2 linked regions of the Rhodovastum atsumiense genome follow. The main gene of each other region encodes a partner of the protein of the gene in region 2 in a complex. Links are inferred from orthologs where the notes say so. Each region holds a gene or a part of one and is shown on either strand. Other genes may lie near its edges.

The links.
Region 1: the proteins of trxA (region 2) and trxB are in contact, whole or in part, in a crystal structure (PDB 1F6M), measured with the Escherichia coli proteins. The link is inferred for Rhodovastum atsumiense from one-to-one orthologs.

The regions. Positions count from the first base shown.
Region 1 is NZ_OW485601.1:6,364,004-6,375,262, forward strand. The notes cover bases 5,566-8,478. They hold trxB (thioredoxin-disulfide reductase), read right to left. Parts: upstream 7,550-8,478; coding sequence 6,581-7,549; downstream 5,566-6,580. Other genes in these bases: NBY65_RS28630 (LysR family transcriptional regulator), read right to left, coding at 5,566-6,362; NBY65_RS28640 (Lrp/AsnC family transcriptional regulator), read left to right, coding at 7,741-8,217; NBY65_RS28645 (glycosyltransferase family 39 protein), read left to right, coding at 8,226-8,478. Also shown: NBY65_RS28615 (Coenzyme F420 hydrogenase/dehydrogenase, beta subunit C-terminal domain), read right to left, coding at 1-1,024; NBY65_RS28620 (NAD(P)-dependent oxidoreductase), read right to left, coding at 1,139-2,029; NBY65_RS28625 (FG-GAP-like repeat-containing protein), read left to right, coding at 2,370-5,048; more of NBY65_RS28630, read right to left, coding at 5,472-5,565; more of NBY65_RS28645, read left to right, coding at 8,479-9,734; NBY65_RS28650 (threonine ammonia-lyase), read left to right, coding at 9,746-10,720; NBY65_RS28655 (dienelactone hydrolase family protein), read left to right, coding at 10,955-11,259.
Region 2 is NZ_OW485601.1:3,025,066-3,036,381, reverse strand. Bases 219-3,188 are described here. They hold trxA (thioredoxin TrxA), read right to left. Parts: upstream 1,884-3,188; coding sequence 1,554-1,883; downstream 219-1,553. Other genes in these bases: addA (double-strand break repair helicase AddA), read right to left, coding at 1,939-3,188; NBY65_RS13725 (ABC transporter substrate-binding protein), read right to left, coding at 219-1,375. Outside these bases: NBY65_RS13730 (carbohydrate ABC transporter permease), read right to left, coding at 1-110; more of NBY65_RS13725, read right to left, coding at 107-218; more of addA, read right to left, coding at 3,189-5,424; double-strand break repair protein AddB, read right to left, coding at 5,582-8,542; NBY65_RS13705 (nucleotidyltransferase family protein), read right to left, coding at 8,539-9,270; tRNA (adenosine(37)-N6)-threonylcarbamoyltransferase complex ATPase subunit type 1 TsaE, read right to left, coding at 9,267-9,728; NBY65_RS13695 (NAD(P)/FAD-dependent oxidoreductase), read left to right, coding at 9,807-10,841; NBY65_RS13690 (NAD(P)/FAD-dependent oxidoreductase), read left to right, coding at 10,825-11,316. UniProt on the Escherichia coli protein: Participates in various redox reactions through the reversible oxidation of its active center dithiol to a disulfide and catalyzes dithiol-disulfide exchange reactions.

The sequences.
Region 1 (11,259 bases), 3.3 Mb from region 2 along the record:
GGCCACCGGCGGCACGTTCGGTGTTCTTCAGGAACCCGGTGACCGGCCCGCGGCGCTTGCCGGCGCTGCCCGGCTCGGCGGTGCGCAGTTCCTCGCCGAGCAGGGCCAGCAACTCCTCGCCACGCTGGTTGCGCACCAGCAGCCATTGCTCGCCCTGCCCGGCCATGTAGCCCACGGTGATGTCGGCGAGCGAATTGGTGTAGTCGACGCAGGTGCGGCAGGTCAGCGGGAAGAAATCACCCGGCAGCTTCGACAGCGGCAGCAGCAGGAACGGGATCTTCTTCACCCGCCCGTCGGTGAAGCGCAGCTCCACGTGGTAGTCGGCGCGGAATTCCAGATAGGTGATGGTGGCGGGATCCTCGGCGAGCAGCGCCAGGAAGTCGTGGAAATGCTCGGTGGTGGTGTTGTCCGAGCAGGGCGTGCCGATGACGTAAATGCGCTCGAAGCCGAGTTCCTGCTCCAGCGCGCGCAGGGCATAGACCTGGCAGGGGACGCCGATCACCGCGAGCCGCCGGTAGCCCTTCGCCCGCGCCGGTTCCAGCAAGGCCAGCAGCGGCGCGTAGCCCATGCGCATGCCCCGGCACCTGGCCATGTCCTCGGGGCGGGTAACCAGCACCGGCATCGGCCGCCATTGGTCGGCCGGATCGGGCGCCATGGCCAGCACCGCGTCGACCGCGCCGGTTTCCAGCAGGCGCTGGCCGATGCGCGTGGTGATGCCGGTCCATTGCGCGCCGGGGCGAGGCTCCTTCAGCGCCGCGCGCAGCATGCGGCGGAATGGCCCGAAGAACAGTTCATCCGGGCTGGCGGCGGGATCGCGGGTGCGGCCATGGACGCGGCGTTCCAGCGCGGCATGGTCCGGCCGGATGAACTGGCAGGCCCGACCGCAGCGCCGCGGATCGTCGGAGCGGGAAATGCCGCAATCCGTGCAGAGGCTGCGTGGCGCCGGCTCGGCCAGGGGGGGAGTCCAGGGCGGCGCGGCCTCCGGCGTGGTCACGGAGGCGGGTTCGGCGAGGGAATGCGGCATGGGACGTTTCCACCGGTCAGCACGCCCGCCCCGGGGGCGGTCGCGCCGCCGGGCGGTCCGGGGCGAAACTAATCGAGGGGCGATCGTGGCGCCAGCGCCCCTATCCGTAGCCCCCTATCCGCGCCGGTCGCCCTGGCCGGAATCGCGCGCCGCCAGTTGCCCGATCGCCGACCAGTCGAGCGCCTCCCCCCCCTGCGCCAGCAAGGTCAGGAACCGGTCGCGCAGCAGGCTGGCCAGCGGCATCGGCACGCGCAGGCTTTCCGCCGCGGCCAGGGTCAGGCGGATGTCCTTCTGGCCGAGCGGGGCGGCAAAGCCGGCCGGCTCGAATTTCTCCTCGGCGATCAGCCCGCCATAGGTCCGGTAGACCGGCGCCGCGAACAGCGTCGAGGTCAGGATGTCGAGATACTGGTGGCGGTCGATGCCGGCCTTGCCGACCAGCGCCATCGCCTCGCCCAGCGATTCGATCACCGAGGCGATCAGGAAATTGCCGCTGAGCTTGACCAGGTTCGCCGCCGGCGGGCGATCGGCGATGCGGAAGGTCCGCTGCCCCATCGCATCGAACAGAGGGGCGCATTCATCCAGTGCCGCGGCCGCCCCCGCGGCGACGACGAACAATTTGGCGGCGGCGGCGGCTTCCGGACGCCCGAACACCGGGGCGGCGACGAAGCGCTGGCCGGCCGCTTCATGTGCCCCCTGCAGCCGTTCGGACAGCGCCACGCTGATGGTGCTCATGGAGATGTGGATCGCCCCCGCCCCGAGCCCGGCGACCACGCCGTGTTCGCCGCAGACCACGCCTTCCACCGCCGGATCGTCGGCAAGCATGGTGATGACGGCCGCACCGGCACAGGCCTCCTCCACCCGGGCGGCGAGGCGGGCGCCCTGGTCCACCAGGTCCTGCGCCTTCTCCGGGCTGCGGTTGTAGACAGTCACCTCGTGCCCGGCCCTGAGCAGGTTGGCGGCCATGGCCGCCCCCATGCGCCCGAGGCCGATGACTCCGACTTTCATGTTCCCCTCCGGATGATATCGGGCCCGCACGTGCGGACCAGAAGCGGCTGCCCGTGCGCAGAAACAACGTCCATGTGCCCTGACCTTTTGCGCTACTCTCCCCTGGCCGCAAGACGGCACAAAGGCAAGGCCGGTGCGATGGTGTCCGCAGGTGATTTGGCGCGGATTTCACGCCCAGACGTATGTTCCAATGATGCGGGGCAACAGTTTCATCCAACACAGTCATGCCTCCTTCCCGCGTCCCTCGCGGTCTTATTCCCGCGTGTGCATCCAGGCATGACCTCGACTCCCGCCTTGCCGTTTTCGCCTTGTGCTCACAGGGGCAACGAATGGAGCCGTCATGAGTGTCGTCACCCAGACCACCGATCTGGCCTCGTTCACGCCCGCGGAAATCACCGGCCTCACTTCGGCACAGGTGGCGACACTCACCACCACCCAGGTGGCAAGCCTCGACGCCGAACAGGTGGCAGCGCTGACGCCCTCTCAAACAGCCAGGCTCTCGATCCACCAGATCCAGGCCATCAGCGCCGGCAGCCCGGTCATCGCGCTGCCGACCGCGGTGCTGGCGAGCCTCGACACGGCCCAGGTGGCAGCGTTCACCCCCGCCCAGATCGCCGTGCTCCGCCCGGCCCAGGTCGCAGTGCTCGGCAGCGCGCAACTGGCCAGCTGGAGCCCCGAGCAAATCGCCGCCCTCGATGCCCAGGCCCAGATGACGGTACTGACCAGCTCGCAGCTGCGCGCGCTGTCGACCGAGGTGGTGGCGGCGCTGGCCCCCGCGCAGATCGGCGCGCTTTCCGCCCAGCAGATCCAGGCGCTTTCCAGCGCCCAGGTGGCGGCGCTTTCCAGCGCCCAGGTGGCGGCCCTGACGCCGACCCAGGTGGCGGCGCTCGCCCCTGCGCAACTGTCAGCGCTGCCGACCGACGACATCCCCGCCCTCGGCAATTACTGGGCCTGGTCGATCAGCACGGTGCAACTGCAGGCGCTCACCACCGCGCAGGTGGCGGCCCTGACCAGCACGCAGATCGCCGAGTTGCCGGCCGGTTACATCGGCGCGCTGACCACGCCACAGATAAACGCGCTGCAGCCCGTGCAGATCGAGGCCCTGAGCGTCCGGCGGCAATTGCCCCGGCTGGGCGCCACGCAGGTGGCGGCGCTGTCGACCGGGACGGTGGCAGCGCTGACCACCACGCAGGTGGCGGCCCTCTCCACCGCGCAGTTCGTGGCATTGCAAACGGCCCAGGTCGCCGCGCTGACGGCCGATCAGGTGGCGATCCTCTCCACCGCGCAGGTCATGGCATTGCAAACGGCCCAGGTCGCCGCGCTGACGACCGAGCAGATCCAGGCGCTGTCAACCACGGAGGTCACGGCGCTGTCGACGGCCGGGATGGCGGCCTTGACGGCGGGGCAGGCAGCGGCGCTGAGCATCGACCAGGTCGTCGCATTCACCACGCCCCAGGTGCTGGCACTGAAGGCCAAAGCCCTGGCCGCCATCCCGCCTGCCGGACGCAGCCATGGCTTCACCGCGCACCAACTCTCCATCATGACCGTCAATCAGTTGCAGGCATTGTTTTTTGGCCTGGGGATGGGTAACGGCGAAATCGCATTCACCGACATCGTCAATTATCGAATCGAAACCACACCGGTGGCGGTGACCGTCGTCGACCTCACCGGCGACGGCATCCTTGACCTCGCCAGCACCGACTGGAACGGGGACAACGATGGCTTCATCTCGGTGCTGCCGGGCAACGGTGATGGAACTTTCGGCAACCGCGCCCTCTATCCTGCCGGCTCCGACCCGGGAACGCTGGTGGGCGCCGACATGGACGGCGACGGGCACACCGACCTGGTGGTGACCAATCAGCGTGATGGTACTGTTTCGATCCTGCACAACCAGGGCGACGGCACCCTGGCAGCACCGGCGCCGATTCCCGTCGGCTACCTTCCGAACGCCGCCACCGCTGCCGACCTCGACGGCGACGGCGACGGCCATCCCGACATCGCCGCAGTCAACACGAACGAGACGTTGGCAGTGCGATTCGCCGGCAGCAATTTCACGGGCGGCGGCACCTACAGCAGCGATACCGCCGCCCGGGGCGTTGCCGCACAGGATCTCAACCATGACGGCCACGCCGATCTGATCACCATCGGCAATAGCGGAACGATCGGCATCTGGTTCAACAAGGGTGATGGCAGCTTCGCCAACCCCATTCCCTACCCCACCGACGGCATCACCTCCCGGGGCCCCTCCACACTGGTGGTTGGTGACTTCAACAAGGACAACCAGCCCGACATCGCCGCCACCCGCCACGACAGCAACACAGTCTGGGTGTTGCTCGGCAAGGACAATGGCAGCTTCCGGCCGGCGGTCGAGTACGGAACCACCGCGGCCCCGAACGGGATCGTCACAGGTGACGTCGACAACGACGACACTCTCGATCTGCTGGTCGGGACCGAAGCCGGGCTGCAGGTACTACGCGGCACCGGCGATGGCACTTTCCAGGCAGCGCGGGGTTTCGCTCGGAACCAGTGGTCACAGGACGTCGCGGCCGGCGACCTCAACAATGATGGCTGGCTCGATGCCGTGGGGGGCAATACCGGGTATCCCATTGGCCTGACCGTGCTGCTGAACGCCCACGGCATGGCGGCACAGCACCGGATCGTGGTCACCAACCCGATCCCCGATCAGAGCGCGCCCGAGGGAACGACCTACGACAGCACCGCCAATCGTGGGGGGACGGTCATCGGCAATGCCACCTTCACCGACCTCGACGGCCAAACGATGACCTACATGGCGACCGCTGCCGACGGCTCGCCGCTGCCCAACTGGATCAGCTTCGCCCCCGAGAACGGCAGCTTTCTCGCCACGGTGCCGGCGAACGCACCGGATCTGTCCATCCGCGTCACCGCCCAGGACAGCGCCGGGGCCACGGCAAGCGACACCTTCATGCTGTCGACGCCAGCCACCACCCAGACAGGCTTCGCCTTCGCGGCACCGATCGGCCATGCAACGATGGGATAGATTCACTCTGCGGTTCAGTATGAACCCGGGCAGTTGACGGAACCAGGATAGTGCGGGGCCATGGCGATGGCAGCTTCGCCGTCCCCCGGATCTTCAAGCCAGAAAAGAAAAGCCCCGCCAGCCCGAAGGGCGGCGGGGCGAGGATACAGGGAGGCTTTACGTCTGGGAGACGTAGGGGTCGATGACCCCCTTTCCCGCCCCGACAGGGCAGGAAGGCTGGCATATCCGGGGGCCTGCGACAGCCCCACCGGGCACACCGTAATCACTGAGGATTAGCTAAGGTGCCCGACCGGCCCGAACCATGTCCGATTCACCGGATCGGATATGACCGGTCCGCATGCCGGCTCCGGTCTCGCCGGCCCGGCGGCAGGCCGGAAGCCTGCCGCCGATCAGCCGCCCCTTCCTTGTCGGCAGAGGCGTCGCTCAGTAGGAGCGTTCCGCGAGGCGGGCGAGCAGGAAGTCGCGGAAGACAGCCACGCGCTTGGAATTGCGCAACTCTTCCGGGTAGACGAAATACACGTCCACCTTCGGCGACTTGATGTCGGGCAGCAGCCGCACCACCCCGTTCGCCGGATCGGCCGCCATGTAGTCGGGCAGCGCCGCGATCCCCAGCCCCGACTGCACCGCCAGCAGCATGGCAGTCAGGCTGTTTACCTCCAGCACGCCCCGGCGCGGATGGCCGGTCTTGCGGCCGGCCTCGGCCAGCCAGTCGATATCCGGCACCGGCGGGCGATAATTGCCGAACAGGATCAGGTGATGACCGTCCAGGTCCTCGGGCTTGGTCGGCGTGCCGTGCCGCTGCAGGTAGTCGGCGCTGGCACAGACATGCCAGTCGAGCGACAGCAGGTGGCGTTGCACCAGATCCGGCTGCTTCGGCGCATGCATCCGGATCGCCACGTCGGCCTCGCGCATGGCGAGGTCGAGGTCGGAATCGTCCAGCAGCAATTGCATCGTCACGTCAGGATATTGCTGGTTGAACGCATTGATCCGCGGCGCCAGCCAGGACGAGCCGAAGCCCACCGTGGTGGTCACCTTCAGCCGGCCGGCCGGCTTCTCCTTGCTTTCGGTCAGTAAAGCCTCGGTCATCGCGAGTTTCGCGAAGACCTCGCGCACCGTACGGTTCAGGCTTTCTCCCTGTTCCGTGAGTATCAGCCCGCGCGCGTGCCGGTGGAACAGCGGCACCTGCAGCGCTTCCTCGAGCGCCGAAATCTGCCGTGATACCGCCGACTGGCTGAGGTTCAGCACGTCGCCGGCATGCGTGAAGCTGCCAGCCTCGGCCACCGCATGGAAGACGCGCAGCTTGTCCCAGTCCATCGTTCAGCCATCCCCTGCCGTCCGGTCCCTGCCGGCCGGCCTTTGATCGTCAATCCGCCCGAAGCCCAGCACCCCGGCGGTATCATTCGCTCCAGTCACGGTATCCGCCACGCAGGCTCCAGCCCCGGCCCACAGGACCGCCGGACCGGAACACCAAGCTTGCATGGGGCGTTCCGCTTTCCCCCGACGGGGCGGACGCACCTGTCGGAACCGGTACACTAGTCCGCGGCCAGCGCCGACTCGGTTTCCTGCGCAGCCAGCCACTTTTCGGCCTCCAATGCCGCCATGCAACCGGTTCCTGCCGCGGTGACCGCCTGCCGCCAGACCTTGTCCTGCACATCGCCCGCCGCGAACACCCCGGGCACCGAGGTGCGCGTCGTGCCGGGCGCGGTCACGACATAGCCATCTTCGTCCAGTTCGACCTGACCGCGGAATACGGAAGTATTCGGTGCGTGACCGATCGCAATGAAGACACCGTCCACGTCGAGCCGGCTTTCCGCCCCGCTATGGCGATTTCGCAGCCTGAGGCCAGTGACCGAAGGCGGCTTGTCGGTGCCTAGCACCTCCTCGACCACGCTGTCCCAGATCACCTGGATCTTCGGGTTGGCGGCCAGGCGCTGCTGCAGGATCTTCTCGGCGCGCAACGTGTCGCGCCGGTGCACCAGCACCACGCTCTCGGCGTGGTGGGTCAGATACAGCGCCTCCTCCACCGCGGTGTTGCCGCCGCCCACCACGGCGACGCGCTTGCCGCGGAAGAAAAACCCGTCGCAGGTGGCGCAGGCCGACACCCCGAAGCCCTGCAGGCGCTTCTCCGACTCGAGTCCCAGCCAGCGCGCCTGCGCCCCGGTGGCGATGATCACCGAATCGGCGAGGTAAAGGTCGCCGGAATCGCCGACGCAGCGGAACGGGGTGGTGGTGAAATCGACCTCGGTGATCAGGTCGTACAGGATGCGCGTGCCGACGTGCTCGGCCTGCTTCTGCATCTGCTCCATCAGCCACGGCCCCTGGACCGTTTCGGCGAAGCCCGGGTAGTTCTCGACGTCGGTTGTGATCGTCAGTTGCCCGCCCGGCTGCAGACCGGCGACCAGGAGCGGCTGCAGGCTCGCCCGCGCGGTATAGATCGCGGCGGTGTAGCCAGCCGGTCCGGCGCCGATGATCAGCACGCGGGTGCGGTGGGTGTCAGGCATGTGCGAAAGGCGTTCCAGACATGTTGATTGACGACCATATCGGGGCCGCAGGATCGGGCACAAGGAAGCATCGGGATTTCGCCCTTGCGGCGCGAGGGTCGTGCAATATTATTGCGCGCGACCGTCACCCATGAGCAACGGCGGAACGGTGATCACCGTTCCCCGCCCGCGCCCTTGCCCGCATATACCAGATGAAGCCCCCAGCCGAGACGCCCCTGCTTGACGCGATCGACCGCCGCATCCTGGCCGAGTTGCAGGAGGATGGGCGCATGACCAATGTCGAGCTCGCCCGCCGGGCCGGCATTTCCGCCCCCCCCTGCCTGCGCCGCGTGCGCCGGCTGGAGGAAGCCGGCATCATCCGCGGCTACCACGCCGACACCGACCCCCAGACCCTGGGGTGGGAGATCACCTTCTTCGCCGTCGTCGGCCTGGAAAGCCAGAAAGAACAGGTGCTTTCCGGGTTCGAGGCCATGGTCAGCGAATGGCCGGAAGTGCGCGAATGCCACATGATCCGCGGCGGCGGGGATTTCCTGCTCAAGCTGGTGGCGCGTGACACCGCGCACGAGAACGCACTGACCCAGAAGCTGACCGGCGCGTCCCATGTCAGCCGGGTGCAGACCCTGCAGACCATCCGCACCAGCCGCGCGCTCGCGGGCGTGCCGCTCTAGATCACCCCATGTCCGTCCGGCCAGCCGCCCTCCCCGCCCCGGGCGGGGCGACCCCGCATGGCGTCATCCTGGCCGGGGCGGCGCTGTTGCTGCTGCTCACGGCGCTGCGCCTGGGCATCGCCGCCGCGACTCCGCTCGCCCCGGACGAGGCCTATTACTGGGTGTGGTCGCAGGCGCTCGCGGGCGGCTACTACGACCACCCGCCCATGGTCGCGCTGTGGATCCGCGCCGGCACCTGGCTCGCCGGCGACACCGCGCTCGGGGTGCGGCTGCTCGGGCCGCTGGCGGCGGCGCTGGGCTCGGTGCTGCTGTGGCAGGCGGCCGAGGACCTGCTGCCCGGCCGTCGCGCCGGGCCCTGGGCGGCGGCGCTGGCCAACGCCACCCTGACCTTCGGCGCCGGCGCCGTCACCATGACGCCGGATACCCCGCTGCTGCTGTTCTGGACCGCCTCGATCTGGGCGCTGGCCCGGCTGGTCGCGACCGGGCACGGCGCCTGGTGGCTGGTGGCCGGGCTCGCCGCCGGACTGGCGCTCGACAGCAAATACACCGCGGCGCTGCTGGCGCCGGCGGTGCTGGTTTGGCTGCTCGCGGTACCGTCGCTGCGGCCCTGGCTGCGCCGGCCCCAGCCCTGGATCGCCGCCGCCCTCGCCGCTCTGCTCTTCGCCCCGGTGCTGGCCTGGAACGCGACCCATGACTGGGTCAGCTTCGCCAAGCAGGGTGGGCGCGTCGGCGACTTCCAACCGGCCCGGGCGCTGCAGTTCCTGGGCGAGCTGATCGGCGGGCAGATCGGACTTGCCACCCCGCTGATCGCGGTGCTGTTCGGCGCCGGGCTGGTGCTGGCACTGCGCCGGGCGGTCGGGCGCGATCCCGGCTGGACCCTGCTCGCGGCGCTGCTCGGAGTGCCGACGCTGGTGTTCCTGCAACACGCCCTGGGCGACCGGGTGCAGGCCAACTGGCCGCTGCTGCTGCATCCACCGGCGGCAATCGCCGCGGCGGGACTGTCCGGAAGCTGGCTGCGGTGGCGTTGGCCGGCCCTGGCCTGCGGAGCCGTGATCACGGCGGTGGTCTGGGTGCAGGCGGCCTGGGCGCCGCTCGCACTGCCGCGCCGCGCCGACATGACGCTGATCCGACTCGGCGGCTGGGACAGGCTGGCCGCCGACGTCACCGCTGCCGCCCGCGCCGGCGGCGCCGCCTACGTGGTCGCCGACAATTACGGTCAGGCCGCCCTGCTCGCCTGGCTGATGCCGCGCGACATCCCGGTGCTCGCGGTGGAGTCGCGCTGGCGCTGGTTCGCCCTGCCGGACGGCACCGCCCTGGCCGAGGACCGCCCCGGCCTGCTGGTGCGCAGCGCCCGCCGTGCCGAGGCCCTGGAAACCACCACCTTCACCCCGACCGGCCCGGCCGCCCTGGTTGAGCGCGCCCGCGGCGGAGTGGTGGCAGAAGGCTTCCGGCTCTATCCTGTGCGCGGCCGCGCGGGAGAGGAACCAGTGGTGATCCTCCCGCGCCCCGACAGATAGGGGAACCGGGGATGCGCCTGCCAGGCTTCGAGGACGTCGCCGCCGCCCGCGCGCGGCTGGCCCCGCACGTGGTGCGCACGCCCCTGTTGCGCCATCCGCTGCTCGACGAACGCACCGGCGGCACCATCCTGCTCAAGCCGGAACCGCTGCAACGCACCGGCAGCTTCAAGCTGCGCGGCGCCACCAACGCCATCCTGCAGCTCTCCGATGCCCAGCGCCGCGCCGGGGTGGTCACCCATTCCTCCGGCAACCACGGCCAGGCCACCGCCTGCGCCGCCGCCGCCCTGGGCAGCCATGCCACCGTGTTCATGCCGGCCGACGCCCCCCGCATCAAGGTGGAGAGCACCCGCCACTGGGGGGCGGAGATCGTGCCCTATGATCGCCTGAACGACGACCGCGAGGCCCTGGCGCGCACCCATGCCGAGCGCACGGGCGCCACGCTGGTGCCGCCCTTCGACCACCCCGACGTGATCGCCGGCCAGGGCACGCTGGCGCTGGAACTGGTCGAGGACGCCGCTGCTTGCGGCCTCGCCATGGACGCGCTGCTGGTCTGCACCGGCGGCGGCGGGCTGATCGCGGGGTGCGCACTGGCAATCGAAGGCGCCTCACCCGGCACCCGCGTCTACGCCGTCGAGCCGGCGGACTGGGACGACACCGCCCGCTCGCTGGTTGCCGGGGAGCGGCGGCAGAACGCGCCCGGCGGCTCCACCCTGTGCGACGCGCTGCTGTCGAAGACCCCCGGACGCATCACCTTCGAAGTCAACCGCCCCCGCCTCTCCGGCGGCCTCGCGGTGACCGACTCGGAAGTGCTGGCGGCGATCGCGTTTGCCTTCTCGCACCTGAAGCTGGTGGTGGAGCCGGGCGGGGCCGTGGCCCTCGCCGCCCTGCTGGCCGGACATTTCGACGCACGGGGCAAGGTGGTGGGGGCGGTGATCAGCGGCGGCAACGTCGACCCCCAGGTGTTCGGCCGCGCCCTCAACGGCTGACCGGTGTTTCCGGGGCGCTGCCCCGGCCCCGCCAGAGGCTCCGCCTCTGGACTCCGGCAGGGGCCAAAGGCCCCTGCACCCCATTCGTTTGGGATCCAAGGGCCTTCGGCCCTTGGTGGAGGTCCAGGAGGCAAAGCCTCCTGGCGGGGCCGGGGCAGCGCCCCGGGACATGCTTGTCCAGCCCGGGCAGCGGCCTAAGTGCGGAAGCGGTTGCATCACAGGGGAGAACCGGCAATGACCAAACTTGCGCAGGATGGCCCGCCGCTGGCGCGCCGGGGGCTGATGATGACCGGCCTGATCACCGGGCTGACCTTGGCGACCACGCGGGTCGAGGCGCAGGTGATCCACACCGACACCGCCGGGCTGGAGGCGGGCGAGGCCAGGGTGCCCGTCGTGGACGGGGAATTGCCGGCCTATTTCGCCCGGCCGCAGGGGAATGGCCCCTTCCCGATCGTGCTGGTCAATGCCGAGATCTTCGGCGTGCACGAGCACATCAAGGACATCTGCCGCCGGCTCGCCAAGGCCGGTTATCTCGCGGT
Region 2 (11,316 bases):
AAGCGGCGCGCCGCCCGCCGGTTCTCCGCCTGCAGCCCGCCGCGCCTGGCCGGCGCGGGTGCCGCGTGCAGGACCGGAATTCGCCTCAACCGCGACAGGCCGCCGCTCACCAGCGCCCGCCGCGGCTGAGCCGCTCGAGCTGACGCGCCAGCGCCGCCAGCCGCTCCTGCGCGCTGCCATGTCCCTCCAGCACGGCATGCACCGCGTTGAAGAACTGGCTCGATGCCTGGTTGTAAAGGGCGCCCGTCGCGCGCGACGGGCGCGCCACCGCGGTGTCGAACACGCCCTCGACCTGGAAAGGCAGCGCCCGCAGCACCTCCGGATCGCGATAGAGCGCCGGAATCGTGGGCTGGTAGCCATAGGCAACGGCGTGGCGTTTCTGCTCCGCGGCCCCTGTCAGGAATGTCACCAGGGCGATCGCGGCCTCCTGGTTCCGGGAGTATTTCGACACCGCGAGTTGCCAGCCGCCGAGCACCGCCCGGGGCCGGTTCGCCGCCCCGTCCGTGGGCAGCGGCACCACGCCGACCTTGCCCCTGACCGGGCTGCCCTCGCCCTGTGCCAGCGCCCAGGCATAGGGCCAGTTGCGCATGAACACCGCCCGGCCCGACTGGAAGACGCCCCGCGCCTCTTCCTCGGCATAGTTGAGCACGCCGGTCGGGCTGATGCCGCCCACCCAGGCGGCGGCGCGCTGCACGGCCTGCACCGCCCCGGGATTGTCGATGGTGATTGTCCCGTCCGCCTCGACGATGGTGCCGCCCCCGGAGGAAGCGATCCATTCCAGGGCGTTGACGGTCAGCCCCTCATAGGCCTTGCCCTGCCAGACGAAGCCCTGCAGGTCGCGGTTGCCGGTGGCGCGCTCGGCGGCAAGCACCTGCGTCGCCTGCGCGGCCAGTTCGTCCCAGGTGGCGGGCGGCCGCAGGCCGTATTTGTCCAGCAGGTCGGCGCGATAGAACAGCAACGCGGCATCGGTATAGAGCGGCAGCGCCACCAGCCGGCCCCGCACCGTGCTGGCCGCGATGATGGCGGGGAAATGCGCCTCCAGGGCGGCCGGATCGACGCGCCGGGCGAGATCGATGAAATGGGAGGCGAGCAGGCCGGGCCAGATGACGTCGATCGCGTAGGCATCGATGTCGGGCGACCCGGCGGCGAGAACCTGTTGGTAGAGTGCCAGACGTTCGGTGGCCGAACCCGGGGACGCCACCACGATGACATCGTGACCGGTCTCCCGCCTCCAGGCAGCCGCGCCGCCCTGGCAGATCTGCAGTTCCTGGCCGACGCTGCCGCAGGAGAGCACGACCGTTGCCGCCTCGGCGTGCAGGACGCAGGCTGTCGCCAGCAGAACGAGGGCACCGAGACATCGGTGTGTCCGGGCCATGTTGCGTTCCTCCGGTTTGCTCCGGAGGAATTATCCCTCACGCCGATGCCGATGGCGCAGCGTGATAGCGATAGCCCGCCAACACGTTATTCCGCGCTGTGCCGCGCAGCGAGACTGGGGTGCAGGGGCCCTGTGGCCCCTGCCGGGTCCAGGGCAGAGCCCTGGCCTTCCTTTTCCCTTACGCCAGCGAAGTCTCGACCCACTGCTTCAGCGCGCTCTTCGGTGCCGCGCCGACCTTCTGGCTGACCGGCTTGCCGTCCTTGAACAGGATCAGCGTGGGGATGCCGCGAACGGCGTAGGTATTCGGCGTAATCGGATTGTCATCGATATTGACCTTGGCGACGGTCAGGCGCCCGGCGTATTCGCTGGCGATCTCGTCGAGGGCCGGTGCGATCGCCTTGCAGGGTCCGCACCACTCAGCCCAGAAATCCACCAGCACGGCCTCCTTGGCCGCCAGCACCTCGGTCGAGAAGCTGTCGTCCGTTACGGCCTTGGTGTTTTCGCTCATCCCGGATTTGCCCTTTCCTGGCTTCTGCCGCCATGTACGAACCCGAAATCGCCGGTCAAGCCGCGCCGGGAGCATGGCCGTCCAGCAGCGCGTCGGGAAGCATCATCACCTGCACCCCGGTGGTCCACACCAGGATGCAGGACACCTCCCGCCCCGGCAATGCCGCGCGCAGCACGGCGCGGTAGGCCGCCATCTGCCGCAGGTACATCACCGGCACCTCCTCGACGCCGGATGGCGGCCGGCGATTCGTCTTGTAGTCCGCGACCAGCACGCGGCCCGGCAGCACCGCCAGCCGGTCCACCAGGCCGCCCACCACCACGCCGTCGATGATACCCGTCAGCGGCACCTCGGCGCGGCCTTCCGGTCCGAACAAAGGCGCGAGGTCGGGGTGGTCGAGCACGGCCATCACCTGCCCGGCCAGGGTCGATGCATCGTTCACCCCGAGTCCCGGCCGCGCCAGGTAGCGCAGGGCGGCGGCGTGCCGGATGGGGGGCGGCAGCGTCGGCAGGTGCTGCAACAAGGCATGCGCCACCTGGCCGCGGCGGAAGCGCGCGCCGCTGGGATCGCGGGCGGCGAGTGGGCTGGCCGCTTCCGGCACCGGGCCCAGTTCGATGCCTTCCGGACGGCTCGGCGCCAAAGGCTGCGGCGGTGCCGGCTCGTCCGGCAGCCGCCCCGGCAGCCAGCCGGGGGCGTGGCCGGCCCAGGCGGGCAGCGTCGCCACCGGGGCGTCGGCCTGTTTCGTCGTGGCGCGTTCGGGCGGGCGGGCCTGGGCGCAGCCATGCGCGACCATTTCGCCTTCCCAGGGATCCGGCACCGCGTCGAAGGCCGTGGCCGTCACCCCCAGCCGCTCGAAGCCCCGCCGCACCAGCCGGTGCCAGGTGCCCTCGGGCGGTTCGCGATAGGGTTGCCAGCCGCACACCACCAGCCGGTCCTCGGCGCGGGTCAGCGCGACGTAGAGCAGCCTGTTGTGCTCCTCGCGCCGGCGCCGGGCCGCCCGCTCGCGCAACTGGTCGGAGGCGATGCAGCGCAGTTCCTTGCGCGGCGACCAGATCGGCACGTCGGGACCGCCATCGGGGTCCTCGGCCCAGACCAGCGGCCCGTCCTCGGGCGGCAACGCGGTGGTGTCGGGCAGGATGACCAGCGGCGCCTGCAGCCCCTTGGCGCCGTGCACCGTCATGATGCGCACCAGCCCGCCGGCGCCTTCCGCCTCGCGCTTCACCTCGGCGCCGGACTGGCGCAGCCAGTGCAGGAAGCCTTGCAAGGACGGCGGGTGCGAGCGCGCATAGGCCAGGGCGGCGGCCAGCAATTCATCCACCGGTTCGGCCGCCTCCGGGCCGAGCCGCGCGAACAGCTTCGCCCGCCCGCCCAGCCGGCCCAGCGCCTCGACCAGCAGCGCATGCGGCGAGGCGTAATCCACGCGCCCCAGCAGCACCGTGATGAAGTCGTGTGCCTGCGCCCAGTCCGGCCGCTCATGCGCCCGCGCCCGCAGCGCCGCCCACAGGGATCCGCGCCGCCGCAGCGCCAGCGCCATCATCGAGTCGTCGGTGAGCCCGCCGAGCGGGCTGGTCAGCACGGCGGCGAGCTGCAGGTCATCCTCGGGCAGCAGCAGCACGTCGCACAGCGCCAGCAGGTCGGCGACGGCGGGCTGCTCGGTCAGCACCAGCCGGTCGAGCCCGGCCACCGGCACGTCGCGCGCCTTCAGCGCCCGCACCAGCGCGCGGGCAAAGGCGTTGCGCCGGCGCACCAGCACCAGCACGTCGCCCGCCCGCAACGGCCGGCCGCGACTTTCCAGCATGGTGTCGCCCGCGGTCTCGCGCGCGATCCAGTCGGCCAGCGCCACCGCGAGGCGCTGCGGCGCGCTGGTCTGGCCCAGGTTGCGGTCGGGCACGCTCCAGGGCTCGGAGGGCGGCGCCTCCGGCTCCGGGGTCAGCGGCCATAGCTCGACCCGGCCGGCATGGCCGGCACGGTCGGGCAGATGCCGCAGCGCGCCGGCCTCGGTGACGCCCTCGGCGGCATCCGGATCGGCGAACACCGCATCCACCAGGTCCAGCACCGGCGCCACGGAACGGAACGACACGTCCAGCGTCACGTCGCGCCAGGACTGGTCCACCGCCTCCACCCGCTCGCGCAGCAGGCCGCGCCAGCGCTCGAACTCGTCCGGGTCGGCGCCCTGGAAGGAGTAGATCGACTGCTTGCGGTCGCCGACCGCGAACACCGTCCGCCGCTGGTCCTCCCGCGCGCCGCCGCCGGCGAAGAACTCCTCGGTCAGCTTTCCGGCGATCTGCCATTGCGCCGGCGCGGTGTCCTGCACCTCGTCCAGCAACAGATGATCGAGCCCGCCATCCAGCTTGTAGAGCACCCAGGCAGCGCCGGGATCGACCAGCAGCCGCCCGGTGCGGCCGATCAGGTCGTCGTAGTCGAGCTGCGCCCCGGCTTCCTTGCGCCCCGCATAGAGCTGCGCCACCGGCCCGGCCAGCCGCACCAGCGCCGCCGAGGCCGCGGCGGCACGGGCCGCCCGGCAGGCATCCTCGACCGCCAGCACGCGCTGCTGCTCGGCCAGCAGCGCCTCGGCGAGATCGGGGCGCTGCTCGGCCAGCTTCTTGTTGACCAGCGTGGTGGGGCCGCGCGGCGAACCATCCTCCAGCAGGAAGGCCAGCCGCCAGGCGCTCCATTGCCCGACCCGCTCCTGTTCCGGGCCGGACAGCCATTCCAGCAGGAACACCGCCTTCTCGGCGCAGGTCGCGGCGCCCTTCTTCGCCACCACCTCCAGCGCCGCGCGCAGGGCCGAGCCATCCCAGGCGCAGGCGGCGGCCAGCACCTCCGCCTCTTCCCCGGTGACCGCCAGCACACGCCGCTGCGCCGCCGCCACCGCCGCGTCCTCCATCGCCAGCAGCGCGGCCAGCCGCTCACGATCCTGCTGCAGGTCGCGCACCAGCCGGCCGAACTGCTCGGCCGAGGCAAGCCCGGCCAGCGCCGCCAGCGCCGCACGGCTCTCCTCGCCCTGGGCACCTTCCAGCATGGCTTCCCGCGCCTCGCGCCAGGCAACGTCGGCGTCGATGTCCTCCAGCAGGCGGAAATGCGGGGATAGCTGCGCCTCGATGGGGAAGCGCCGCAGCAGCGACTGGCAGAAGGCGTGGATGGTGCCGATGCGCATGCCGCCGGGCAGGTCCAGCACCTCGGCGAACAGGGAGCGGGCCTGGGCGAGACGCTCCGCCGTGGGCAGCACCGACACCGCCTGCAGCTCCGCGCCCAGCGTGGCGTCGTCCATGGTGACCCAGGCACCCAGCCGGCGCTGCAATCGCACCGCCATTTCGGCGGCGGCCGCCTTGGTGAAGGTCAGGCACTGGATGCGCGCCGGCGGGGCCCCCTGCAACATCAGCCGCAACAGGCGGTCGGTCAGCAGCTTGGTCTTGCCGGACCCGGCGGAGGCGGCGACGAAGGCCGAAACATCGGGGTCCGAGGCGAGCCCCTGGTTGGCGACGGCACGGTCGCGGGGGGGTTCACCTGATGGCGGGCGAAAGGCCAGGATCGGCGCGCTCATCGGGGCGCTGCCCGGCCATGCGCAGGGGATCCCGGGGGACGTAGGGCGGATAAGCGTAGCGCCATCCGCCATTGCAACGCCCCGCGAGGTTGCCACCTTGCGTTGGCGGATGGCGCTGCGCTTATCCGCCCTACGTTTGCCGTGCCGCGCGGCGCGATCATTCCCCGCCTCCCGACAGGTCCCACTCGGCGACCCGCGCCAACTGGGCGTAATCGGAGAAGCGCGGCACGCGACCGGGATGCGGCTGCGACAAATAGGGCCGCTTCGGGTCGTCGAACGCCGTCACCAGGGTCATCAGCTTCTCCCGCGCGGTGGCCACCGCCGCGGCGATGCGGGTGGCATCACCGCGGAGGATGCTGCGCTCCTCCGCCGGCACGAAGCCGCCGCTCAGGTGCCAGTAGACCAGCTCGGCAGCGGTCCCGGTCAGCTCCGGGCCGAAGGCACCCGCCTCGGCCATCGCCGCTTCCAGCGGCAACTGCGGACGGAACCCCGCCTCGACATCCTTGTCGGACGGGGGCGCCCCGGTCTTGTAGTCGATGATCGTGAGTCGTCCATCGGCCCGGCGCTCGATGCGGTCGGCCCGGCCGACCAGGGTGAAGCCACCCGGCACCGCCAGGGTCCACTCGCCCTTGACCTCGCCACGGATCAACTGCGGCCCGGCGACGCGGCGCTCGCGCTCGTGCGGGGCGAGCCAGACGGCGATGCGCGCCAGCCTGGGCCGCCACCATTCCTGCAGCGCCGGCCGCAGCCCGGCCTCGGCCAGCGCCCGGTCCATCGCCGCCGCCAGACGCTGCGGCGCATCCGCCGGCCAGTCGGCGCCGACCTCGTCGAGGAAGATCTGCATGCCCCGGTGCACCAGGGCGCCGTAATCGGCGGCGTCGGTCGCCTCCTCCAGCGGCTTGAGCGGCCTCAGCTTCAGGATGTGCTTGGCGTGGATGGCGTAGGGATCGGTGAGCCAGGTCTCGATCTCGGTGACGCTCAGCCGGCGCGGGCGCAGCCGCACCGGCGGACAGGGCGCCGGCGGACGCACCGGCGCGGGCGGCCCGGCGGGCTGGTCGAGCAGCCGCGCCCAGCCGGCGGCCGGATGCGACGGAAGACGCTGCCCCTGCCCGGCCAGGAAGGCTTCCAGCCGGGCGAGCCAGCGCGCCGGCACCGCCGGGGCACGGTCACGCCGGCGCGGGCAGGACAGCACCACGGTCGGCGCCGAACAGGCGGCCATCAGGAAATCATGCGCGGCCAGCCCGACCACCTCCTCGGTGCCGGGCAGCCCCGCCTTGATGCGCATCGGCCGACTCATCCACGGCCCCGGATCGGTGGCCGGCGGCCAGACGCCCTCGACCAGCCCGCCGAGCACCACCACCTCGGCGGTCTGCAGCCGGGCTTCCAGCAGGCCCCAGATGAAGACACGCGGATGCTCGGCGCCCTCGCGGCCACGCAGGGCGCGACGGCTGCGCACCACCGCGCCTTCCAGCAACGCATCCAGCAGGCCGGGCAGCACCGTGGGCGGCGCATCCGGCAGATGCGCCAGCGCCGGCTGCGCACCGGCCAGCAGCACCGCCAGCGCCTCGCCTTCCTCGTGCGCCCAGAGCCGCGCCGGCCCCGGCAGGGCCTCGCTGGTCGCCAGCGCCTCGCCGGCTTCGATCAGGGCGGCGAGCAGGGTGGCGGGGGGCAGCGCCGCCGCCGTGGCGGCGCGCAGCAGCGGGTCGAGGCAGGTCTCCAGGCGCGCCAGCAGGTCGCGCGCCGGCTCCGGCGCCGCCTGCGCGCGCTGCCGCAGCCCGCCCAGCCCGGCGGCGGGCCGGGGGCCGCGCAACGCTTCCACTTCCAGCAGGCGCGCCGCCATCCGGCAGGCGACCGGCTCCAGCCCCGCCGCGGCGAGCGGATGCTTGAGCAGCCCGAGCAGGGGCACCGGCGCGAAGCGGGAAGTGACCGTCTCGGCCAGCAGGCGCAGGAACACCGCCGGCGGGGACTCGGCCAGTGCCTCGCCGGCACTGTCATCGGCGACCACGCCCCAGCGCAGCAGCTCCGAGGACACCCGTCCGGCAAGCTGCCGGTCGGGCGTGACCAGCGCCGCGCGGGCGCCGCGTCGCTCCAGCGTGTCGCGCAGGATCAGCGCGATCGCCGCCGCTTCCTCCTGCTCGTCGGCCGCTTCCAGACGGAACAGGCCGGTGGTGGCGACCGGGCCGGCCTCGCGCCATGTCGGCAGGGCGGCGGCCGGCAGCAATGCCCGCGCCAGGGTGCGGACCCGGCCGGCCGGCGCCGCCGCCGCGCCGTCCCAGGACACGACATCGCCGCGGGTCGCCCCGAGCCCGGCCAGCAGACGCTGCAGGCCGCATTGCGGATGCGCCTCCCCGATCGCCTCCCAGGCCTCCTGCGGCAAATCGAGATCAAGTCCGGGCAGCACCACCTGCCCGTCCGGCAGCCCGGCGACCACGCGCAGCAGCGCCGCCACCGCGGGAATGCCGGCGGTGGTGCCGGCAGCCCAGACCGGCTCGGCGGGCGGATGCGCCGCCCATTCCGCCGCCTGCGCCTGCAACAGCGCGACCTGGCGGGCGGCCGGGTTGAGCACCCCCTGCGCGGCCAGCCAGTCCGGCCAGTGCCGGGTGACGATCTCCAGGAAGCGCAGCGTCGCCTGCCAGTGCTCGGCATGCGCCGCATCCGCTGCCTGCTGCAACGCCGAGGCGAGGTCGATCTCCGCCCGCTCGGCCTCGTCCATCAGCCGCGCCAGTTCGCGCGCCAGCATCAGCGCCCGGTCGACGCTGCCCGCCCCGCCCTGCTCCGGCGGCAGCTTCATCACCAGCGCGGCCAGCGCCGCCAGCCGCTCCTGAGGGTCGATCGCCGGCAACAGGTCGAGCGCGCCGGTCATGGTCAGCGGCGCCTCGTCCAGCGCGCCGAAGGCGGTGATGCGCGGCAGCACCAGCGCCCGGCCGCCGCTCGCGCGCAGGAACGCCTCGGCGAGCGCGCGGGCGGCGCGGCGGGTCGGCAGCAGGATCAGCCCGCGCCCGAGCGCGTCCCCGCCATGCTCGGCCAGCCAGCGTGCGGCCAGCACGTCGAGGAACGGCACGTCGGGGGGGATGGTCGCCAGGCGCAGACGGCGCGGCGACGCGGCCGCCTCTGTCACTTCGTCTGGCCCGTCCGGCGCTCGTAGAGCATGAACTCGGCCTCGGCGAGGTCGGCGGGGGTGGAGAGGTGCCACCACAGCCCGTCATGCACCAGCGCCCGCACCCGCCCGGCCTCGATGGCGCGGTCCCACAGCAGGTTCATCGAGAACGCTCCCTCCGGCGCGTCGGCGAGCAAGGTGGGAGACAGCAACTGGATGCCGGCGAAGATGTAGGGGACGATCTCCCGCTCCTCCGGCCGGCGCACCATCCCCCAGGGATCGAGGGCGAAATCGCCGTTGCCGACCTCCGCCTGGGTCTGGAAGGTGCGATGCACCAACAGCACCGCGTCGTGCTGCTCCGGGTCCCAGGCGGCGGCGAGCCGCGCCAGCGCCGGCGTCGGCCCGTCCAGCCAGAACGAATCACCGTTGACGACGAAGAACGGGTCGCTCCCCAGCACCTCCCGCGCCGCGCACACGGCGCCGCCGGTATTCAGCAGCGTCTCCTCGCGCAGCAGCACCGGCCGCGGCAGCGCCTCGCGGGCCTGCAGATGCGCGGCGATGCGGTCGGCATGCCACCAGGTGTTCACCACCACGCGCTCCACCCCGGCCGCCTGCAGCCGGTCCAGCGCGTGGTCCATCAGCGGGTGGCCGCCCAGCGGCAGCAGCGGCTTGGCGGTCCCTTCGGTCAGCGGCAGCATGCGGGTGCCGCGCCCGGCGGCCAGCAGCATGGCCGTATGCGGCCGGATCATGCCAGCGCCCCGATGCGGCCGGCCCAGCCCGAGAGCGTGGCGCGGCGGGCCTCCCCCGCCAGCAACGCCAGGTCCACGCCGAGCGCGTCGGCGGGGCGCAGCGCGCCCAGGCGCTGCGGCCATTCCACCAGGACGATGTCATCCCGCATCTCGTCCCAGCCCAGCTCGGTCAGTGCGGCCGGCCCGTCGAGCCGCCAGAGGTCGAAATGATGCACGCGGCCTTGCCTCGTCTCGTAGGTCTGCACAAGGGTGAAACTGGGGCTGGGCACGTCCAGCGCGGCATCGCCGGTGGCGGCGCGCAGGAAGGCGCGGGCAAAGGCGGTCTTGCCGGCGCCGAACGGCCCGTCCAGCAGGATGGCGTCGCCGGGACGCGCCAGCGCGGCGACCGCGGCAGCGAGCGCCGCCGTGGCATCGAGATCCGGCAGCTCGCGCAAAACGGTCGCACTCGGTTCGGACATGGCGGCAATCTGCTCCGGGTTCGGCGTGGCCTCAACTGCCTGCTTGCCTCGGCGGCGCACCAGTCTAGTTTCCGCGCCATGACGCAGCAGATCGAGACCGATGTCGCCATCGTCGGCGCCGGGCCGGTGGGCCTGTTCGCCGCCTTTGAACTGGGCATGCTGAAACTGTCCAGCGTGCTGATCGATGCCCTTTCCGAAATCGGCGGCCAGTGCACGGCGCTGTACCCGGAAAAGCCGATCTACGACATTCCGGGACATCCCGCGATCGAGGCCGGCGATCTGATCGCCAATCTCGAGCGCCAGATGGCACCGTTCCGGCCGGCCACCCTGCTCGGCCGCCGGGTGGAGACGCTGGAAGGGACGCAAGGCGGCTTCACCCTCGGCACCGACCGCGGCGAGTCGATTCGGTGCAAGGCCGTGATCCTGGCCGCCGGCGCCGGCGCCTTCGGGCCGAACCGGCCGCCGCTCGCGGGGCTGTCGGCCTACGAGGGCAGCGGCGGCGTGCAGTACTACGTGCGCCGGCGCGAGGACCTGCGCGGCCGGCGCGTGGTGATCGCCGGCGGCGGCGATTCGGCGGTGGACTGGGCGCTGGCGCTGCGCGGCATCGCCGCCTCGATCCAGGTGGTGCACCGCCGGCCGAAGTTCCGCGCCGCCCCGGAAAGCGCGGCGCAGCTCGACCGCGCCGCCGAGCGCGGCGAGGTGGAAATGGTGATCCCCTACCAGTTGCACGCCCTGCACGGCACCGACGGGAAGCTGGAAGCGGTGGAAGTGGCCGACCTGGATGGCGGCACGAAATTGTTGCCGGCCGACGTGCTGCTGCCCTTCTTCGGGCTGTCGATGGATCTGGGGCCGATCGGCGGCTGGGGGCTCGACCTTGAACGCCACCACCTGAAGGTGACGCCGGCCACCTGCGAGACCTCGCGCCCCGGCGTGTTCGCGATCGGCGACATCGCCACCTATCCGGGCAAGCTGAAGCTGATCCTGCAGGGCTTCTCCGAGGCAGCGATGGCGGCGCATGCCATCCACCCGATCGTGCGCCCGGATGTCGCGCTGCATTTCGAATACTCGACCAGCAAGGGCGTGCCGGCCGGCACCGATGCTGCGCCTCACTGAACTCCGCCTGCCGCTCGACCATCCGCCGGAAGCGCTGGCGGACGCGGTCGCGCGCCGGCTCGGCGTGGCGGAGACCGCGCTGCGCGGCCTGACCGTTGCCCGGCGCGGCTATGACGCGCGGCGGAAAAGCGCGATCGTGCTGGTCTACACGGTGGATGTCGAAGTCACCGGGGAAGCGGCGGTGCTGCAACGCTGCGCCGGCGATCCCCATCTCGGGCCGACACCGGACACCCGGTACCGCTTCGTCGCCCGTGCCCCCGAGGGCTTCGCCCGCCGCCCGGTGGTGATCGGCGCCGGTCCCTGCGGGCTGATGGCGGCGCTGACCCTGGCGCAGATGGGCTTCCGCCCGATCATTCTCGAACGCGGCACCATCGTGCGGGACCGCACCAAGGACACCTGGGGCCTGTGGCGGCGTGGCGAGCTGAACCCGGAATCGAACGTGCAGTTCGGCGAAGGCGGCGCCGGCACCTTCTCC